One region of the Sporosarcina sp. P37 genome, then DNA from elsewhere that is predicted to be linked to it. Evidence: riboswitches for the same ligand, from Rfam matches in the RefSeq annotation. Region 1 holds a riboswitch; each other region holds the start of a gene.
The links. A riboswitch is a leader RNA that binds a small molecule or an ion and turns the genes downstream of it on or off. The one in region 1 is predicted to bind thiamine pyrophosphate.
Positions count from the first base shown of each region.

Region 2: it holds a riboswitch for thiamine pyrophosphate, as region 1 does, so the genes downstream of both, SporoP37_RS12445 (ABC transporter ATP-binding protein) here and SporoP37_RS06970 (ECF transporter S component) in region 1, are expected to answer to the same signal.
Region 3: it holds a riboswitch for thiamine pyrophosphate, as region 1 does, so the genes downstream of both, thiM (hydroxyethylthiazole kinase) here and SporoP37_RS06970 (ECF transporter S component) in region 1, are expected to answer to the same signal.

Region 1 covers NZ_CP015349.1:1,333,920-1,340,952, forward strand. Annotated here, with positions in the region: gene SporoP37_RS06960 (sensor histidine kinase) at 1-1,340, opposite strand, end outside; gene SporoP37_RS06965 (exonuclease domain-containing protein) at 1,484-2,056, opposite strand; TPP riboswitch at 2,246-2,357, shown strand; gene SporoP37_RS06970 (ECF transporter S component) at 2,435-3,007, shown strand; gene SporoP37_RS06975 (ABC transporter ATP-binding protein) at 3,029-4,480, shown strand; gene SporoP37_RS06980 (energy-coupling factor transporter transmembrane component T family protein) at 4,473-5,264, shown strand; gene SporoP37_RS06985 (glyoxalase superfamily protein) at 6,263-6,619, opposite strand; gene SporoP37_RS06990 (DMP19 family protein) at 7,003-7,033, opposite strand, start outside.
Region 2 covers NZ_CP015349.1:2,447,888-2,454,920, reverse strand. Annotated here, with positions in the region: gene SporoP37_RS12455 (YhgE/Pip domain-containing protein) at 1-2,983, opposite strand, end outside; gene SporoP37_RS12450 (TetR/AcrR family transcriptional regulator) at 3,016-3,585, opposite strand; TPP riboswitch at 3,787-3,884, shown strand; gene SporoP37_RS12445 (ABC transporter ATP-binding protein) at 3,968-4,738, shown strand; gene SporoP37_RS12440 (ABC transporter permease) at 4,735-5,487, shown strand; gene SporoP37_RS12435 (ABC transporter substrate-binding protein) at 5,484-6,524, shown strand; gene SporoP37_RS12430 (S8 family peptidase) at 6,595-7,033, opposite strand, start outside.
Region 3 covers NZ_CP015349.1:1,633,271-1,640,303, reverse strand. Annotated here, with positions in the region: gene SporoP37_RS08580 (D-serine ammonia-lyase) at 1-257, shown strand, start outside; gene thiW (energy coupling factor transporter S component ThiW) at 415-903, opposite strand; gene thiE (thiamine phosphate synthase) at 915-1,574, opposite strand; gene thiD (bifunctional hydroxymethylpyrimidine kinase/phosphomethylpyrimidine kinase) at 1,574-2,389, opposite strand; gene thiM (hydroxyethylthiazole kinase) at 2,409-3,179, opposite strand; TPP riboswitch at 3,242-3,344, opposite strand; gene SporoP37_RS08555 (DUF3238 domain-containing protein) at 3,537-4,733, shown strand; gene SporoP37_RS08550 (endospore germination permease) at 4,877-5,971, shown strand; gene SporoP37_RS08545 (spore germination protein) at 5,999-7,033, shown strand, end outside.

The sequences.
Region 1 (7,033 bases):
GTACTGCCTTTTCCTGCTTCACTTTTTACTGTAATCGTTCCGCCATGTGCTTCAACGAGTTCTTTTACAATCGCCAATCCTAATCCCGAGCCCCCAAATGCTCTGGAGCGTGATTTTTCCACACGATACAACTTATCAAAGATCCTGTCGATTTCATTGGATGGAATCCCCATTCCTTCATCCGTTACTGACAAAACCGTCTGCTGCTGCTCCTGATAAATTTCCAATGTGACTGTCGTCTGCTCATCCGAGTATTTCAATGCGTTATCCAGTAAATTCAGTACGATTTGTTCTAATCGAATTCGATCGGCAACTAGCTGAAAATCCTCTTTACAGCTCATGACCAGCCTGATTTTTTTCATGTCAAACGACGGAGCCATGAGGCGGTTCATATCCTCGATAAATTCTTGTGCTGAAAACTGGCTTCTCGTTACCGTGAATGTGACTTCATCCATTTTTGCCAGTTCCATCAAATCTTTGACTAAGTCCTTCATGCGATTGGATTCTTCTGCAATAATCTGCAAATAATGATTCCGCTTCCCGTCAGACAATTCTTCTCTCATCGCCACTTTCAAATATCCGATTAAGTAGGTAAGCGGTGTGCTTAATTCATGAGAGACAGATGCCAAAAATTCATTGCGTTCCGTTTTCATTTTTTCCAGATCTGTTGCCAATTTCATTATTGCCGCTGATAATTCTCCCAGTTCATCATTGCTCGCCCCTGGAAGACTCACATCAAATTTTCCTTCACTCAGCCTTTCTGTCGCTTCCTTCATGCGAATCAGCGGCCGGGTAAGAAACTTCGACAGAATGAAGTAAATAATAAATAAAATTACGATACTAACTGAGCCTGCCAATCCAAAATGCAGATTCAACTTTTGAACCAGCATTTCAATTGGCTGGCTGCTCTGAAACATCACAACATATCCCGATTGGCCTGCGCCAGCTTTATAAGGGTGAACACTTGCGATGAAGGGTGAATTCTTCCAGTCCGTCACTACTATCCGATCTGTTTCATCATTTTTGCTAATTAGTGATAAAGCGGATGAAAAGTTCTCTAGGCTGTCAGCTGAGCTGCTGATGATTTCACGTTTTTCATCTGTAATAATGACTTCCCTTTCTTTTCCCGTTTCCATTAATACAATGTGTGCTATCGTTTTATCGGAATAATAATCTTCCAGCACATCACGATGATTGCTGCCGCTCGCAAGCAGCCGTGAATATTCTTCATCCACCCTTGCGTGAATAATATTTTGATGCAAATAAATCATTAATACCGATTCAAGCAGCAAGAAAATGATAATAAAAGAAGCCGCTAGCTTCGTTGAGATTTTATTCATTAAACCACCCCGTAAATACAGTATAGGAAAAGAATATGAAAAAATTATGCAGACGGACTTGTAGGAATACAGTCCAGCTGTCATATCTTAGCCATAGAAAAAGGATGCCCGGCTCTGCACTCCCCGGACATCCTGATCGATTGTTAGAACCTCGTTTTTGCAGGTTTCTTCATCGGCGACTTATTCATCAAATAAGAAATGAACGTCTCCTCCGTAAGATGAGGATTTGATGAATTCAGCAGAACCGCCAGATTCTTTGCATCATCCAGCGCTCTGTGGGCGTTATGCACCTGAATCTGGTGCGCTCTCAACAGCTGCTGCAGCTTGCCATTTTCAAACCCGTAGTTCTTCCATTTGATTTGCCTGACAGAGCAATACCAGTCCATGTCGAGCGTTTCAGGCAATAACCGGCTGACAAATCCCCGGTCGAATGACGCATTATGCGCGACAATCCCGTCAGCCCGGTCTAGTATTGTCAAAATTTTATCCATATCCAAAGACTTGCCTCTTACCATCTGATCTGTAATACCTGTCAGGTTCGTAATAGTTGGTGATATGGAATAGAAAGGTTCCTGAAACTCGCAGTATTCATCAGCTACCCTGACTATACGATGATCTTCATACTCCCCGAGCATAACGCCCAGCTCGATCACTTCACTTGCTTCTGCACTCATCCCTGTCGTTTCTACATCAATGAACGCTATATGTTTTGTCATGTAAAAAACTCCTTTACACTCTATTTAAAACCGTATACCCGCGCGGTTCAGAATCATTTGTATCCTATTAGTATATCAGCATTTCAGCGCATTGTATGCGAATTAAACTGGACGACAGCCAGTACAATCTGGTTTATATGCATAAGTTGCGAGATAAATCGGCGTATTGTATACTAGGACTGCTTACATAATTGTCCGTACGGGTGCTTGAGTGAATCAGGCTGAGATTGCAGGTAAAGCCGCTGCTGACCGTTTATCTGATCTGGGTAATGCCAGCGTAGAGAGCATGTTCGATGGAATATACAAGGATCATTTCCTTCCACGGCCGTCTGCTCTTCAGACGGCTTTTTTGTATAGACAAATGAGAAGGAGTGAAAGATGTTGAAGAAGTTAAAATTTACCGATTTACTGATTACGATTATGATTGGCGTAGTATTTGGTATTCTCATGAAGTTTTGGGACGACCTATACACTGTCGTTAAACCGATCATGCCCGTGCTGCGTCAGTTGATTTACGGCATGTGGTTTATGGTCGGGCCTTTCGCTTTCTTACTGTTGCGAAAGCCGGGAACCGCATTAATTGCCAGTATTGCGGGTGCGTCATTATCTGCTTTTGCAGGTCACGGCATCGAAGTGCTGATCTACGGGTTTGCGCAAGGTCTTGCCGCGGAATTACTGTTTGCTGCTTTCCGCTATAGAAGCTATTCTGTTTTGACAGCTGGACTGGCGGGAGTCGCATCTTGCCTGGCCAGTTTTGGACTCGACTTGATTTACGGCTACGCTGCGCTTGAAACATGGGCATTGATTGTGAAATACGGATTGCGGGCAATCAGCGCATTTATATTTACCGGTATCTTTGCTGTGCTGATTGTCAAAGCTCTTGAAGCAACAGGTGTAACTTCATTAATACGGCCAGTTGATAAAAAAGAATATTCATTGCTGGACGAGTAATTGCAGAGGATGGATTCTACTATGAGTAACATCAGCGTCTCAGATTTACGATTAAAGTTTCCCGGAGAAGAATCATTGGTATTCAGGGATCTGTCTTTCTCCGTACAGCCGGGCGAAAAGGTCCTTATGCTGGGACCTAGCGGCTGCGGCAAATCCACCCTGCTGCAAGTGCTGAGCGGTATTATTCCAAACTCCATTGAATTGCCGATGAAGTCAAAGGCTATCAGTTTGCCGGATTCATGGGGGTTCGTCTTTCAGGATCCTGATACGCAGTTCTGTATGACGTATGTCGACGAAGAATTGGCATTTGTACTGGAGAATCTGCAAGTGCCGCGGGAACAAATGAAGACGCTCATAGAACAAGTGCTGAAACGTGTAGATTTGCAGCTGGAAGATCCTCATACAGCGATTAATGAACTATCCCAAGGAATGAAACAGCGGCTCGCTTTGGCTTCCGTTTTACTGCTTGAACCGGACGTTCTATTCCTTGATGAACCGTCTGCTTTACTGGATCCCGAAGGCACACAGCAAATTTGGTCTTCTATTAAAGAGGCGACTGCCGAGAAAACAGTACTCATTGTAGAACATAAAATTGATCTGATTGCCGATTGGGTCGATCGCGTCGTACTATTCAATGATCACGGCGTTATTCTGGCTGACGGATCACCCGCCGACATTTTTTCCGGCTATCAGGAGGAGCTGACCCGCTACGGCATATGGTATCCCGGTGTATGGGAAAAATATAAGGAATCGGAAGCTTTTCTTTCCTTAATGCAAAATCGCAGTCAAGTGAAGCCGCAAGAGAAAATTCTTCTCCAAGATTTTCACGGCTATCGGGGTGCCATACAAAAGATTTCCGTTGAAGATGCAACAGTTCAGGAAGGTGACTGGATTGCGATTGTCGGGGAGAACGGCTCAGGGAAGAGCACGCTGCTTCTGTCGCTTATGCAATTATTGCGAACTGACGGGATCTACGAAGTAAACGGTGTGCCGATTGTGCAGAAAAAGAAGAAACGGCAGCTTCCAGAAGGATTATCACTCGTCTTTCAAAATCCTGAACTGCAATTTGTGACGAACTCGATTGCTGAAGAACTGACGGTTTCGCTGCATGGCATGACAAAAGAGGATGCGGCAAGCTGCGCCAGGAATTTAATCGATTTATTCAACTTGCCTGGCACAGCTTCACGTCATCCTTACCAATTATCTACCGGACAAAAACGCCGCTTGAGCGTGGCGACTGCGCTCACCCCGAAAACAGATATCGTATTGCTGGATGAACCGACGTTTGGACAAGATGCACGGAATACATTTGCTATTCTGGAGAAATTGGAGAAATTGCGGACTGAAGGTATTACGATTCTGATGGTGACACATGACATGGAAATCGTGGAGAACTTTGCTACCTCCGTGTGGACTGTGGAAAACGGAGTATTGAACCCCCCTGCTGTTACAGGAGGTCTGCTGAATGCTTAATTGGTTCACGCCTGAACGGCAAACGTGGTTATTCCTCGTCAATCCTGCACTAAAGTTTGTGGTGTTTTTTGCGCTCCTGCTGATCACACTGCTTAATCAGAGTCTCTCATTTGCCATTTGGCAGGCCGTATTCTACGGCGCATTGTTCTATATATTCAGCGGCTATTCCATTAAGAAACTGGCTGTATTGTCAATTCCGCTGGCGATTTCATTTCTATCTACTGGTCTGACGATGCTGTTATTCGGTAAAGGTGAAGCTGTACTTTGGCAGTGGGGATTATTCAAGATTTCTGAGGAAAGTATACAGCACGCACTGCTGCTGGGAAGCAAATCTCTGTCATTCGGCTTTGTCGGCTTTACGTTTATCCTGACGATTCAGCCTGTGCTGTTTTTTTATGCTATGATGCAGCAGTTCCGTCTGCCGTCCAAGTACGCCTACAGCTTTATTGCATCATTCCGTTTAATTCCTGCTGTTACAGAAGAACTGCAGATTCGCAGAAATGCGCTGAGAGTACGAAATGTACGGTTTTCACGGGGAATTAAAGGGATCTATGAACGGCTGCAGTCATTCAGTGTCCCCCTGTTTGCGCAAAGCATCCGCCGCGCGCAGCGAATTGCAGTCGCCATGGAAGCAAAACAGTATCAGATGGGGGCAGCCAGGACGTATTACTATCCGACACGATACAGCCGGACGGACGCAATATTTTTGATTGTCATGACACTTGGGCTAACCGCCGCTGCGTTATTGGCTCTCTCGAGTGGAACGGACGCCAATTATATGTAGATACAACAGACCTTTATCTTAGTATAGCCGGTTCGGTTGACGGGGAGATAAAGTACAATTGCAACTCAAAAAACAATCGGTTCAGCGAATGTTTTATACTTGAATTAACAATAAAATAGCAAAAAAACGCACAGATTATTGCACACCTGTGCGTTTTTTGCTTACCGTATATATTAATATAAACTTCATATTACTTGTTCTGTAATTACTGCAGCCGGACGCTGGAGGGCGTGCGATGAACCACATTCCTCGCTTCACTCAAAAAAGCCGTTCTTCGTTACGGCTCTCGCTGTTCCTCCCCGAGCCGCTTTCCGCTCCGATCAACTAAGTGAGTACAAAAAGCGTATGCGACAATAGCGCCCGATAGTTAGATAGTGGTTTGAAACCGTTGATCTGCGCTGCAGCCGGACTTAGTGTACATAAGACAGTTTGATAGCCCTCTGCAAGCAGTGAAAGCCGAGTAGACTTGTCTGATACAATGCGTCCATTTTTGAAGTTAGAAAGCGGTAATTTTTTTAGCTACTATGACTATTTAGATGAACTGAATGGAGAAAAAAATCGCTTTGCTGTCCATTCAGTCAGGCAATCCATAGCTCCAACCACACCGCGCAGATAAAGTCACTTACCATACTCCAATTTCTGGACGAACACTAACTGACCTGCGGACACAAACTCAAGGATTCTCCCGGAAGAACCGGCGACTCCTGGAGGATCAGGGTGACAGGCGTAATCGCCAACGCACTTCTGGCGAGTCCGCCGCGCCCCCTCAGGAAAGCGTCCGGTTCTGCAGGGAGAATCCTAAACCATACACTATCTTTACAACGACTTGTCAAGAGCATCTCATTTCCAAAAACCAATTTCTTTGGATAATCTACAAGCTTGTTATTTTCTGAATGTTTGACCATCTGGACCGATTGCGATATTGGGGCATTCGCTATGAAGCAATCGCACCCGTTAACTGAATACTACTCCTAGTGAAAGTTCCATTAGTAAATTGTTTATAAACGTGTACATATGCGCAATTGATTACCATCAGGGTCTACGACTGTCATCATCCGAAGTCCCTCAAGATCCTCATTTGGAGGCTCAGGAATATGAATATCCTTTTTAATCTTCAATTCGTTGTACCAGTTATCAACATTGGGAACAAATAAATGAATTAATCCACCAACTTGGCAGTCACCAGTATGTTCGGTTAAGTAAAGTGTCATATTATCCTTCGTGATTTGAACAAAAACAGGAAAATGAGGTTCAAACCGATGCTCCCAATCGATTGTAAAACCCAATCTATCTACGTAAAATTCTATACTTCTTTTATAGTCAGTAATACGGAAAGCAGGAATCACTTTTTGCATAATTACACCCTTCTATTAAGTTTTTTCTGTAATATTCAGCATACACGTTAGAAATAAACGTACCATTACTGAAAAGGGGCTAATCCTTATTGAATAAAGCCTTGGCTCTCAATAAATCAATTATTCTTAGATCTCGTAAATAACTTAATACACTTAGATGTCAAGCCCTGTTTTTCAAGAAGAACTTCTCTCGTATGCTTTTTCTTTTGCTGAGTCCGCCATTAATATTCTCATCCAAATCAATAAAATTTTCCCTTACGAGTGAACGTAACCAATAAGCAGTTTTTTCTAATGAGTCATCAATTGGTTCAACAAGATCTTCAAAATTAGAAGGTATAGATTTATACTAGCTCCAGAACGTACTGGATTTCAACAAAAACTGGTTAATCTTCAATCACATCTATTAAATTCGTA
Region 2 (7,033 bases), 1.1 Mb from region 1:
CAACTCCCGCAGCTATCGCAATTGCGAAGTAGATGAGCAGGTAGATGATTTGCCGTACTGCTACTGCCCAAATGATGCCGCCGATTGCTTCCCTCAATAGAGTAATCGCGTGAGTGAACGGCATGAATGCTGAAATTCGCTGGAAGAAGTCAGGCGCCATTTGGATTGGGAATGTTCCGCCTGATGCACCGAGCTGCATCACCATCAAAATGATGGCGATGACTTTTCCAGTGTTGCCGAATACAGATACCAGCGTGTAGACGATTGTTACGAAGACGATACTGATCAGCATGCCGAATAGCACGAACGGCAGCTTGTTCACCACGTACACATTCATAATGAACAACTCACCGAGCGTCACGATTAATGATTGAATCGTTCCAATTCCGGCGAAGATAATTAGCCGTCCCATATACGTCTGGTAACTTTTAAATCGTGTCTTCTCGCGGATATCCACCTTCAATGTAGAAACCATCAGCAAGGCGCCGACCCATAATGAAAGCGTCGTATAGAACGGGCTCATCGCGGAACCGTAGTTAGGTATCGGATACAGCTGGTGTTCGTCCAGCACAACGGGGTCGGCGAAAAATTTACTGATGCCGGTTGGGTCCGTCGCGAGAACATCCAGCAGCTTATCCAAATCTCCGTCTTTTTCCAGTGCGCGAATTTTCTCCGCCATCGTTTCAATCATGTCGCGTGCTTCAGGGAAGTATTTCTCCGCTTTGGCCAAGTCCTCTTTCCCGACTGCGATGCCTGCTTCTGCTTTCTCAAGCGCTGTGCGAAGTCTTGGAATTCGGCCATTCACTTCATCAAGTACATCAGATACATCGTACAGCGCATTCGTTGCGTCACGCATAGCCGATTTATATTTTCTCGTTAAATCGCTGTTGACGAAATCAATTGCCTCGCCAACAGAACGATCCAGTTCACCGGATACGCGGTCGACTTCAGCGAGATGCTTCTTGCCATTCGCTTTCGTTTCATTAATACGGCTGATCAGCCCGCCGACCGATTCATTCGCTGTTGATAAACTGTCCTGAACCGTTTTGATCCGCTCAATTTCACTCGACAGCCGATCTGAATTAATGAAATTCTGAAGGTCGGTCAATCCGCCCGTGATGGAGCCAATGGCTGAAAGGCCGTTGTCAATTCGGCCGACCATTGTCTGCAATGCTTCAATCGTGCGCTTCGGATTCTCGGCCGTTTCAAGCAGCGCTGCCAGTTTTTCATCGATTTCAGTTTTCGACGCCTGCAATTCATTGAATCGGTCGCGCAATCCCTGATCAAATGTCTGCAATTGTTTAATCGCTTCATTGATCGCCTGTTGACTGCTTGCGTCGAATTGCTTTCGTGCATCGGTAATTCGCTGCTCTGCTGCCTCTAACTGACCTTTCAGCTGATTCAGCAGCGCCAGGCTCGGCTTTTCTCCTTTATCGATGGCGGCCTGCAGTTGGCTGATAACTTGCTGCGTTTTTTGCAGCTGCGTCTTTAAGTCAACGAATTTTTGTTCGAGGCCTGCAATTCTGTCGCTGCCTGTCAATTTACCGGCAGCTTCAAGTACGGAAATCACTGTATCCACTTTTCCCAGCTGGCTTTCAATCGCTGACGACATGCCGTCCAATTGCTCTTGGAATCCGCTTAGATCAATGGATTCCCGCTTATCAATTAATTTTTGAACAGCCTGCAGTGCATGGGCATTTACTTCTGTCGCGCGGTCGAGCAAGCCCGTGATGTTCGCGGACAGTTCTTTCAGCTGTTTCATAAGTTTTTCCGTTTGCGGTGACAGCACATTTTCGTAACTGTCTTTCATTCGGTCCATATCTTCAGCCAGTTTGTCTGACAGCGCCTGCGTCTGTGTAATCAGATCAGCTGCCGGATTTTTCCCGCTCTGCAAGTCCGAAATCAATGTTTGCAGATTCTGTTTTAAACGGGTTAAATCCGCCGTGCTGTCACTCAATGACGCCTGCAGCTCTTTAATATTCGCAGAGTCTTTTAATTGTTGATCCTGTTTTTTCAAATACTCATAGATATCGTCAAGACGTGCATTCGTATCTTCCAGCTTCCCCTGCTTATCACGCAGCGAATTGACAAGACGATCCACATCTTCGCCTTTGCCTGACAGCTCGCTCGTCAAATTAGGCACTTTGCGGAACGCCGTCTGTGCACTCTCCAGATTCGACGTAATCATACGCAGCGTATTGTCCACGGCTTTTTCATTTTCTTGGAGCTTCGCAATCAGCCGGGCATTCAGTTTTTTGGCATTGGCATGCACTGCATCCACGTCGTCCAGCACTACATCGACCCGGTCCACAGAAGAATCTGCGAAATTCAATCCTTTATCCACCAGCTGCAGCTTCGAATAAATGTCCGGAATATCTTCTTCCAGCTGATAAATAATATCGCGCAGCTTTTCGATATTGGCGCGGTTGCCTTCGAGCTCCACGCCCAAATTGTTGAATACTTTAATAACGGCTTTATTCGCTTCTTCTACGAAAGTTTTGTCAATGTTTTCTACGATAGAAGAAGCACCTTTACTTGCCACTTTGGGAGAAATCGCATTGATCTTTTCGTTAATATAGTAATCGAGTGTCGGCTGTTTGATATCATCTGTCACGACACTGCTCAAATTCTCAGAGAAATTTTTCGGAATGATGATGGCAGCGTAGTAATCGCCGTGCTTAACACCTGTAATCGCTTCGTCTTTCGTCACAAACTTCCAGCCTAAATCATCGTTTTTGGTCAGTGAGACGATGACTTCATCCCCGACATTAAATTCCTTATCCTCAATGACTGCACCTTCGTCTTCACTGACAACCGCGACTGACACGCCTTGCGTATTCGCGTACGGATCCCATGAAGCAAGGATATTCATCCAAGCATATAATGAAGGAAGGAAAGCAATCGCCGCAATGACAATGAGCGCCGCTTTGTTTTTTGTGATATTCCGGATGTCCCGTTTAACAATAAACCAAATTTTATTCATCTAGTATAAAACCTCACTTCTACATTCCTGCATCATACCAATAGGCTGGAGAAAATTGTCTCATTCAGCACATCGGTAATTTGCTCCTCTGACAGCTGTTCGTCGTGAGTTTTAGACCAATCGACGACTAATGCCAGATAGGATTTAAACAAAAGATAGGCGACCAGTTCGCTGTTGCAAGGCTTCAATTCCCCTTTTGCCACTCCGCGCTCAATCTTTCCTGCAATAAACTTCAAAATCTCTTTTTCTATTGACGTCAGCACATCACCCACTGCCGGGGTGCGCAGCTCTTTTTCTTCTTCAATCAGTTTAACAAACAGCTGATGCGTTTCACGGAATTTCAGTAATTGCATGATGCGTGCATGGGCATTCTCCTGAAACGAAGCGCCTTCTCTCGTGCTTTGCTCAGATACATCTTTCATTTCACCGACCATCTTCCAAACGATGGAATGAAACAGCTCTTCTTTGTTGGAGAAGAATGTGTAAATTGTACCCTTACCGACATTTGCAATTTTCGCTACTTGATCCATGGTCGTCGCTTTATATCCAAACATCGTAAACGACTTTTCCGCCGCCAGCATTATTTCTTCTCTTCGATCCATCATGACACTTCCTTTAAAATGACCAGAATACCATTCCGGTCTGCTAGTCATTATATTACATAGATTCATCAATGAATGCAAGTTTTCTTCTTTCATTTTCAGGCATCGTTTCATTTGTTAGATATAAAACGGACAAGCATCTGGTAACCTATTCCAATGCAGTCTTGACTAATAGTAGCCGATATGACACCATTAGAGGTGGATAAACACTAGGGGTGCTTTTGCTGAGAGAGGCCGTTGCCTTAACCCTTGAACCTGCACTAGGTAATGCTAGCGGAGGGAAGTGGACATATGGACGGGACTGGCCGTACTATGCAACCGCTTCGCAAATAGAAGTGGTTTTTTTGCGTCTATTTTTGAAGAAAAGAAAAGTGGTGCTTACATGAAGACAAAAGTTCTTGAATTTAACAGCGTATCGTTCCACTATCAGACGGCGAAACATGCAGCACCTGCAGCTATCTTGAACAACGTCGACTGGCATGTGAATGAAGGGGAATTTGTCAGCATCATCGGGCCGAGCGGTTATGGAAAAAGCACACTGTTTCGGCTGATTACAGGGCTTGAGAATCCCGACTCCGGCCGCATTTTATTGAATGGTGAAGCGGCTGCAGACCGTCTCGGAAAAGTCGGCTATATGCCGCAGCAAGATTTGCTTATGCCGTGGCGGACGATTCTTGAAAACGTTCGGCTGCCGCTTGAGCTGCAGCGCGTAAAGCCGTCTGCTGATGAAATGATCGGGCTGCTCGCAGATTTCGGACTGGCCGGCGAAGAACACGCGTATCCCGGAAGTCTGTCAGGCGGCATGCGGCAGCGCGTTTCGTTTTTGCGCACAATTCTCACGGGCTCAAATATTTTATTGCTGGACGAGCCGTTCAGTGCGCTCGATGCCATCACACGGCTGACGATGCAGGAGTGGCTGATCGGTCAATGGCGCAAACTCGATAAGACGATTTTATTTATCACACATGACATCGACGAAGCGTTATTTCTGTCAGACCGGATTTTCGTACTTGCTGAAAAGCCGGTGCAGACGATTCGCGAAGTACAGGTGCCGCTTGACCGTCCGCGGGTGATGCGGGACTTGGCACAGCCTGAACTCGTGGAATTGAAAGAGCAGCTGATCGCGGAGCTTCGTTCGGAGGAGCGAATATGAAGATGAATATTTCTTATATCTGGCCGGCTTCTCTCATTTCGGTCTTGCTGGTCATCTGGGAAATCGCAGCGCGTCTTTACGACAAAAGCTTCCTTTTCCCGTCACCCACCGCCATACTGCTCAGATTATGGGAATTAAAAACGGAGCTGTTTATCCACCACTTGCCTCCGACTGCGCTGACGATTTTGATCGGCTTGTCCATTTCCATCATCGTCGGATCTGCACTGGCGATTGCCATGTACAGTAAAAAGCTGATGGAGCAGGCGTTTTATCCCATTCTGATTGCATCGCAAACCATTCCGATCATTGCGCTGGCACCGATTTTCGTTCTGTGGTTCGGCTACAGCATCTGGAGTAAAGTGGCGGTCACTGTGCTGATTACATTTTTCCCGATTACCGTCAGCGTCTTTGACGGCTTGCGTTCATCCGACCGGAACCTGCGCGAACTGATGCGGACGATGGGTGCGTCGGCAAAAGATATATTCTATAAGCTGGATCTGCCGTCTGCACTGCCGTCGTTTTTTTCAGGACTTAAAGTGGCGGTCACACTGAGTGTAATCGGCGCGGCAATCGGCGAATGGCTCGGTGCACAGGCAGGGCTCGGCTATTTCAGCAGACGAATGATGACCCAATTTGACAGTGCAGCTGTATTTGCACCCATCGTCCTGCTGTCTGCAGTGGGCATCCTCTTTTTCCTGATTGTTGTGTCCGCAGAAAAATACTTTTTACAATGGAGGAACGACCAATGAAAAAACACTGGTTACTGGGGATAACGTTTCTTTTATTACTGATCGCCGGCTGCACTAATGAAGCAGAAGCGCCCGGCAATGAAGAAACGCCGAATAACGAAAAGAAAAAAGTCAGTATTATGCTCGATTGGTACCCAAACGCCGTACATAGCTATTTATACGTCGCACAGGAAAAAGGCTATTTCAATGAAGAAAATGTGGAAGTCGATATTCAATTTCCTGCGAACCCAACCGATCCGATGAACTTGACCGCAGCAGGCAAAGTGACGCTCGGTCTGTATTACCAGCCGGATGTGATTTTGGCGCAGGCAAATGAAGATATCCCCGTAAAGGCGATTGCCTCAATTGTACGCGAACCGCTGAATTACACGGTTATGCTCGAGGAGAGCCCTATTCAGTCTCCTAAAGACATGGAAGGAAAAACGATCGGCTACCCGGGCATTCCGCTCAACGAATCATTGATCAAAACTATGGTAACGAATGACGGCGGTGACTTCGGCAAGGTGAAAATGATTGATGTAGGGTTTGAACTGGAATCATCACTCGTCTCTAAACGTGTTGACGCGGTCACGGGGACATTCATTAACCATGAAGTGCCTGTCATGAACAGCAAAGGCTTCAAAACGCGCTACTTCAATCCCGTTGACTATGGTGTGCCAAATTACAGTGAAATCGTCCTGCTGACCAGTGACGACGCATGGAAAAAAGATCAGGATGCGATCCAGGCATTCTGGAGAGCAGCACAAAAAGGCTATGAATTCATGGCAGAAAATCCCGAAGAAGCACTTGAGCTGTTAATGAACAATCAGGATCAGGCGAACTTCCCGCTTGATCGGACGATTGAAACGGAAAGTTTGAACATTCTGCTGCCTATGATGGATACAGGCGGAGAAGCATTCGGCAAGCTCGACGAAACATCTTGGGAAGAAGTGCGGGACTGGCTGTACGAAATGGAATTGATCAAGACAAAGCCTGAAGTTGAAGATATGATAGAAGACATCAGTTCGACTGATGTGTTTTCAAAAGTAACGAAGTAAAAAGAGACAGACAAAAAGCTGTTGCGGAGAGTCTTCTAGACTTCTGCAACAGCTTTTCTATTAGCCGGCGTCACTCTGGCTGCACAATAAACTTTATAATCACCGACTTCTTCAGCGGCTCATTCTTCGTATTCGGCAACCCTTCCTGAACTCGTAAATAATGAATGCCTTCACCCCAATGCGTGTTCGGTGAGATCAGCAGCTCTTTTCTGTCCGCGGGATTGACCCGGGCAGTAAAATCAAGCTGCCGATCCGCACTGTTCGGCGAACGCGTAATATCAATATACGGATGATAATTCTCCGCCATGTTTAATTCATGTGAAAAACGGACAGTAAATACTTTTGCAGGTTTTACTGTCTTGTCTGGAAAGTCCCCTGTAAATGAAGGCTCATTTCCGCCCGGCAATAAATAGTGGAGCATGCTAATATTCAGCAGCCCCGCCCCGTAATGTGGATCTTTTCCCGGCACACCAAGGTCTGTTGCCGAACTTTCAAGCAGCCGTTTCATG
Region 3 (7,033 bases), 300 kb from region 1:
CGATGGAGCCTTTCCTCACAGGTTGCTATACGGTAGAAGATCAGACATTATTCACGCTGCTGAAAGAACTGGCAGACTGTGAAGATATCTGGCTGGAACCTTCCGCACTTGCGGGTATGACAGGTCCTGTGCATGCGATCAAGTCGAAACTGCCGTCAGCCGGCTCCGAAAACACGACACATCTTGTATGGGGAACAGGCGGAAATATGGTGCCTGAAGACGAAATGAAGAGGTATTACAATTATACGGGGAAATAAAACACGTCATTTCCCGGGAAATCGACAAAAGATGGGGCTGTCCAGAAAGTCAGTGAAAAAAACTGGTTTTCTATGACAGCCCTTTTTTCATAGAAAGGAGATAAAATTCCTCTGTTCACCGTTCCTTTCCGTTCCAGGCCGATGCGTTTGAACTTCTTTAGTGCAGATCTTTAAACAGCTTCAATTTCAAAAGCCTTGGAGCAAGCAACAGACCGATAATTGTTCCGCTCACTGTCGACACGAGAAACGGAGGCAGGAAGAAGAATGCGGTGACGGTTGTGCCCATCAAAATTTTTGCATAAGGCACCGCAAACAAAGGAGCGATCAAGCCGGTGCCGATAACTTCCCCGACACCTGCACTCCAATTCCTATTGAAACGCTGATACAATATACCGGCAAAAAAAGCGCCAATCATCCCGCCTGGAAATGCGAGCAGTGAACCTGTTCCCGTCAGCACGCGTACGAGTCCCGTCACAAACGCTACAGTGACTGCGGCACCCGGTCCCATTACAATTGCCACAATGACATTCACTGCGTGCTGTATGGGATATGCTCTGGCGATACCGGCAGGGAACGAAACGAATGCAGAGCCGGCAACTGCGATCGCGACAAACATCGTCATGAAAACCATTTTACGTGTATTCATAGGAACCTCATTCATTTCAAATTGGATTGAATCGTATTCAGTAAGTTTCTTGCTGCATGCTGCGGATCTTTAGCCGATGCAATAGCAGAAACAACGGCTACCCCGTCAGCTCCAGCCTGGATAATGGAGCCAGTGTCAGCTGGTGTAATGCCGCCTATGGCAACCATCGGCATATCAGGGAATGAAGTATGAATTTCTTCCACCAAAGGGATACCTACAACAGCTGATGCGTCAGGCTTGGTGGACGTCGGAAAGATTGGGCCAAGTCCTACATAATCGGCGCCAATGGATTGTGCGAGCTGTACTTCACGTGCATTATGAGTCGAAACACCGAGCCATTTGTCCGGACCAATCCGTTCGCGCACTCTGTCCGCCTGTTCATCATCCTGTCCGACATGAACTCCGTCTGCATTAATCGCCAGCGCCAGATCAACATCGTCATTGACGATGAAAGGAACGCGGTACAATCGGCAAAGCGCCTGACACTTTTTGGCGAACCCCAGCAAAGCCTCGCCTTCAAGTGCATTCAATCCCTTTTCCCGCAGCTGAAAACATGTGACGCCACCGCGAAGAGCCGCTTCTACTATTGCTAATGGCTCCTTATTTCCTGCGTTTGGCGTGCCCATAACGAAATATACGCCTAATGCTTTCCTTACTTCCTCTGCTCGCATCAGTGCATCTCCTTTTTCCGCTCACTGTACGCCCAGTGATTCGTCGGCCCGTGACCTGAACCGATCTGCAGGCCGTCTTCAATGGCAGCCTGTATGAATTGCTTCGCTTCAGCGACTGCATCCGGCATCGAACAGCCTTTTGCGAGGAAACTGGTCAAAGCAGCCGCAAATGTGCAGCCAGTTCCATGTGTGTCTTTCGTTTGGATCCAAGGTGTTGTCACAGTGAATGACTGGCCTTCATTATCTGCGTAGTAATCTTTTGCATCCAGCATGTCGCAGCGGTGCCCGCCTTTCATAACGACGGCCTTCGCTCCCATTTCGATAAAAGCAGCCGCAGCCCGCTGAACATCTTCGTCTGTCAGTATACGCATCCCAGTCAGCACCTCTGCTTCAGGAATATTCGGCGTCACAATCGTTGCCATCGGCAGTAAATGTTCTTTCAGCGCCTGAATCGCCTGCTGCTGCAATAAGGATTGTCCGCCTTTGGCGATCATGACCGGGTCAATGACTAAAGGAATCGGGGGATATTCTTTTAATAGATCAGCTACAGCTGTAATGATTTCTGCCGAAAACAGCATACCAGTTTTACATGCTTTTACGTCAAAATCATCCAGCACAGCACGGATTTGTGCTGTTACTCCATCTGTCTGAATTGGATACACACCGTGAACGCCGTGTGTATTCTGCGCAGTCACAGCAGTTATGGCAGAAGTGCCAAAGACGCCAAGCTCCTGAAATGTCTTCAGGTCAGCCTGAATTCCTGCGCCTCCTCCGCTATCCGAACCAGCAATGGTCAATGCTACTTGTACTGTCAATTGAAAAACCTCCTGTCAATTATACTAAAAATGTTTTTGTTTCCCGATCCAATGTATGTAAAGTATTTAGGAAGTTCACGGCAAAGTCTCCGGGACCGCGGGAAATTTCTGCTGTCAGTTCGCCGGCCCGCTTATAAAATGAAAGTGCATCTGCCACGGCTGCTAACGGACGGTCCATTCCTACTGCCAGAAAGGCGCCTGTGACAGAACTGAGTAAGCATCCCGTTCCGGTAATCGCAGTCATCATCGGGTGGCCGCCTGTAATGGACAATGTGGAATAGCCGTCTGTCACGATGTCGACTTCGCCTGAGACCGCCACCAGACAGTTATACTTGCGGGCTGTTTGTTTCGCTGTACTTTCGATGTCCGCCGAGCCTTCTCCCGCATCGACCCCCTTTGCGTTCCAGGGTACATCTGCGATCGCAGCCAGTTCACCTGCATTACAGCGAATCAATGTGATATCTACTTCGTCCAGTACTTTCAGGACGCTCGCTTTACGAAAAGGTGTCGCACCTGCTCCGACTGGATCCAATACGACAGGTTTTCCTGCTGCGCGGGCGCTGTTTCCCGCCAAAATCATTGAATCCACCGTCTGTTGCTTTAACGTGCCAATATTTAAAATGCTGCAAGCGGCAATTTTTGCGATATCTTCCGCTTCTTCCGCCGCATCAGCCATTACGGGGGAGGCGCCTATTGCGAGTAACCCATTCGCCTGGAAATTTGCCACGACGACATTTGTGATGCAGTGAACGAGTGGTTGTGTTTGCCGAAGCTGTTGAATAAGCCGCATGTTTCTCTTCCTTCCTGTAAAGGTATATATACAAAAAGCCCATGCATGGATGGGCGCTTGGGTATGAAAACTACCCACTTCCCTCCGCTAGTACAGACTAGATCAGGTTCAAAGGGTTTGCTTAATTGCATCTCAGCCAAAGTGGAGGCACCCCCAGTGGTGACTATGTATCAGACAGGCTAATTATATCATACAGATGGAAAAGGTAGAAATAATACTGGAAGTACCGGTTTAGAGCCGATGAAAATGTGTGTTTGCGCATAGAAAACCAAGTATAACTATATGCCGAATGTTGCATAACTATCTGAAGGCGTATAACTGTTTCAGATTAAATAGACAAAAAGGAGCAGATCGCATATGGAGAAATTATTCGAAGTTCAACAGATGGAACATACACTGGAGGATATATCATTTACATGGAGTGATACAGGCGGCTATTACCGTGTGTATAAAAACGAACGGCAGGTATATGAAGGGACAGCTCCGAAATTTACGGATGGGGAGCTGGATCCGTCTCATCCTTTTCACTATACAATTGAACGGGTGGAGGAGGGGCGCGTTAAAGATGTAATTGTAATCCAAACATCTGCCCTGACAAAAGTAGAGGAAGATGAACACCCTTTGGCACGGTTAGTAATTACAACAATTGTTGCTTCCTCTCAAGTCGCTCTGTCGTGGGAGTGGATTAAGGACGTGGAAAAATTTGATATTTACCGTAACGGGCACTACATCGAAACCGTCACAGACAATCGATTTATTGATCGCAGAGAAGAACTCTCTGAGCCGGCAGTGTACAGTGTCTCTGCAACGCGTCCGCTGATAGACAGCAACCAGAAAATGAATGTCAGTAAATCCATTGCATCCAAAGTGTATGAAGTGATAATGCCGCCAGATCCTGACAATAAACCGACGGAAGAAACCTATACTTTTTCTGTACGGATAAAGCAGCGGGATCAATTACTGAAACCGGTGGCGGACAGGAAAAAATCAAAAGAAGCAGAGAAATGGAAATTTCGCTATGCGACATTTTTAAAGGAAGACATTATAAAAAACCCAAATCTCTTTTCGCCGATTCCGTACTTTACAGGAGATGACCGCGATTTCAGCCCCGAAGGAAAAAGCTTCCGTACCCGTGTGGATATAGAAGTAGAGTTTATCGGCGGGGACAGTACGCTGCAATTTACAAAAGCGACCGGGCCGTCTATCGGCTTGAATTACATGAAGCGGTATAAGCGTCATGACCACGCTTCTGTAGACGGTATAGACATCAGACGATTAGAAGGCAAATCGTCAGAAGTGCATTTTGCAATTAACCATGATGTAGGAAATCCATTAACAGCTTCACCGCCTATTCATTATGAAGTGAAAGCACATTTGGATCAGCAAGGAAACGTGGATCTCATTGGTTATCATAACGATGCACCCCATCATGAAGTTTATTTGTCCCTTGACGATGAAGACTGGCGCGCTGTGCATCGCACGGAAAGTGAAGGATTGGCGTATTTATCAGGTGTGCTCGGGGATAATTATTGGCGTTATATGACATGTAATTAATGCGGTTAAAAATGCGCGAAATAGTGTAACGAAGAGCGCTTGATAACAGCGGCATCCCTGATCCCTATTCTATTGGTCCGCAAGTATAAATCTATCTGTTTTTGTCAAAGCTGAATGATATAAAAACGTTAGAGGGTTTCTATATGACAAAAACAGGTTCAATAAGTGTCTTACATGTTATTTTCCTGTCCATGACTATGATTGGCTTGAAAAACCATGTGACCATTATTCCATCGCTTGTAAAAGGGGCTGGCAGGGACGGGTGGATATCTATTCTGGTGGCTGTTGTCGCAATCTTTCCTTGGCTTCTTCTGGTGCTTTACATTCACAAAAAGTCCAATCGGCAGCCAATGACAGAGTGGCTGGAAGAAACTATCGGAAAAGTTGCTGCAGCTGTCATCCGGTACGTAACAGCCTTCTTCCTTCTTGTTCTGGCGGCATTTACAATGGGAGAGACTTTATTATGGATCGTATCGACTTTTTTACCTAAAACGCCTGTGCTGCCGCTGATCATCATTTATACCGTTTTGTGTATTCTGTTTGCAACCGCAAACTTACAAACAATTGCAATGGTGAATGTCATTATTCTATTTTGGATCACTATTTTGGGATTTTTTATTGCGTTCACTAATATGCAAGTGAAAAATTATGAGCTGCTTCAGCCGTTTTTTGAGCATGGATTTCAGCCTGTTCTTGCCACAGCGGTATTTCCTGCATCCGGATTTGTCGAGATTCTGTTATTCCTTTTCATACAGCAGCAAGTAAAAGATCAATTTCGATGGTATCACTTTGCGGTTATGCTGTTCATTTTAATGGGGTTGACTATGGGTCCCACCATTGGAGCCATCACAGAGTTCGGCCCAGCTGAAGTGGTGAAACAAAGATTTCCGGCTTATGAAGAATGGGGAATTGGTTCGGTAGGGCGGTTTATTGAGCATTTTGATTTTGCTTCGATTTATCAATGGCTGTCAGGCGCATTTATCAGAGTGAGTCTTCTTTTATTTATAGCAGCGGATTTATTAAAAATGAGAGGAGACAAACAGCGTATTTGGAAAATACTCGCTCCTGCTTTTTTCTTTATGACATTGTCGTTGTCTCTTTTGGGTGATCGTCTTTTCCATATCATTAAGGGAGATTATTTATTGATCATCACTTTTTTCTTCATGCTTTTCTTGTCTCTCTTTTTAGTCATTATTGCCTTGATTTCAGGAAAATCACCTAAGAAGATCAAAACATAAAATCTATACAGAAAATGGTGAACAGCCATGCAGCCGGATGAAACAGAAATAAATTTACATTCCTTGAAACAAATATTTCTAAAGTCCGCAGATGTTAAGTTTCAATCGTACACGTTCGAACAACGTCAAGTAGTATTCATCACCTGCGATGACATGGTGAATCAGCAACTGCTGAATGGAGTCATTGTTCAGCGTGTTCAGCACATGATGAGCAATTTGAAGGACGGAACGATAGAAGACGCAGTAGCGGAACAGCTGCACATTCCGGATTTGAAAAAAGTAGAAAACATACAGGAAATCGGGACGCTTATATACACCGGCAACTTACTTCTATATTTCGAGGATGAAGGTCTTCTTTTTTCAAGTAATATTGCAGAAAAGCCGAACCGAAGCCCTGAAGAAACAAAATTAGAAGTGCCAGTTAAAGGTCCGAGAGATAATTTTATTGAAGACGTTTCAGTGAATATAGCAATTATCCGGAAGCGGTTGCCGACGAATTCATTATGTGTGGAAAAATTTGAATTGGGGAAACGGACCAAAACGACGGTAGCTCTTTTATATTTTGACGATATCGCCAGTAAAGAAACGTTATACGGTATAAAAAGACAAATGAAAAAAGTCGATACGGATATTATTTTCAGCGGCGATTTACTGTTGGAAAGTATGGGGATTACTGGGGCAATCTTCCCGAGGACCGCTTATACAGGACGTCCGGATAATGCGGTTCAATCATTGGCAAGAGGACGTTTTTTAATTTTTGTTGACGGGGTAGCCTATGGCGTCATTTTGCCGGTGAATTTGTTTTTACTGCTAAAAACAAGTGATGACAATGAAAATCCTTCTGTGTTTGGTTCGATGGAACGGCTATTGCGGATTATGGGTATGTCGATAGGTATAACTTTGCCGGCATTTTGGCTTGCTTTAACGACGTATCACCAAGATCAACTGCCCCTTCTGTTATTAGCTACCGTCGTACAAGCGAATACGGGTCTGCCATTGCCTTCGTCGGTAGAAATGCTGCTTATGCTGCTCATGTTTGAATTATTCCGTGAAGCGGGCTTG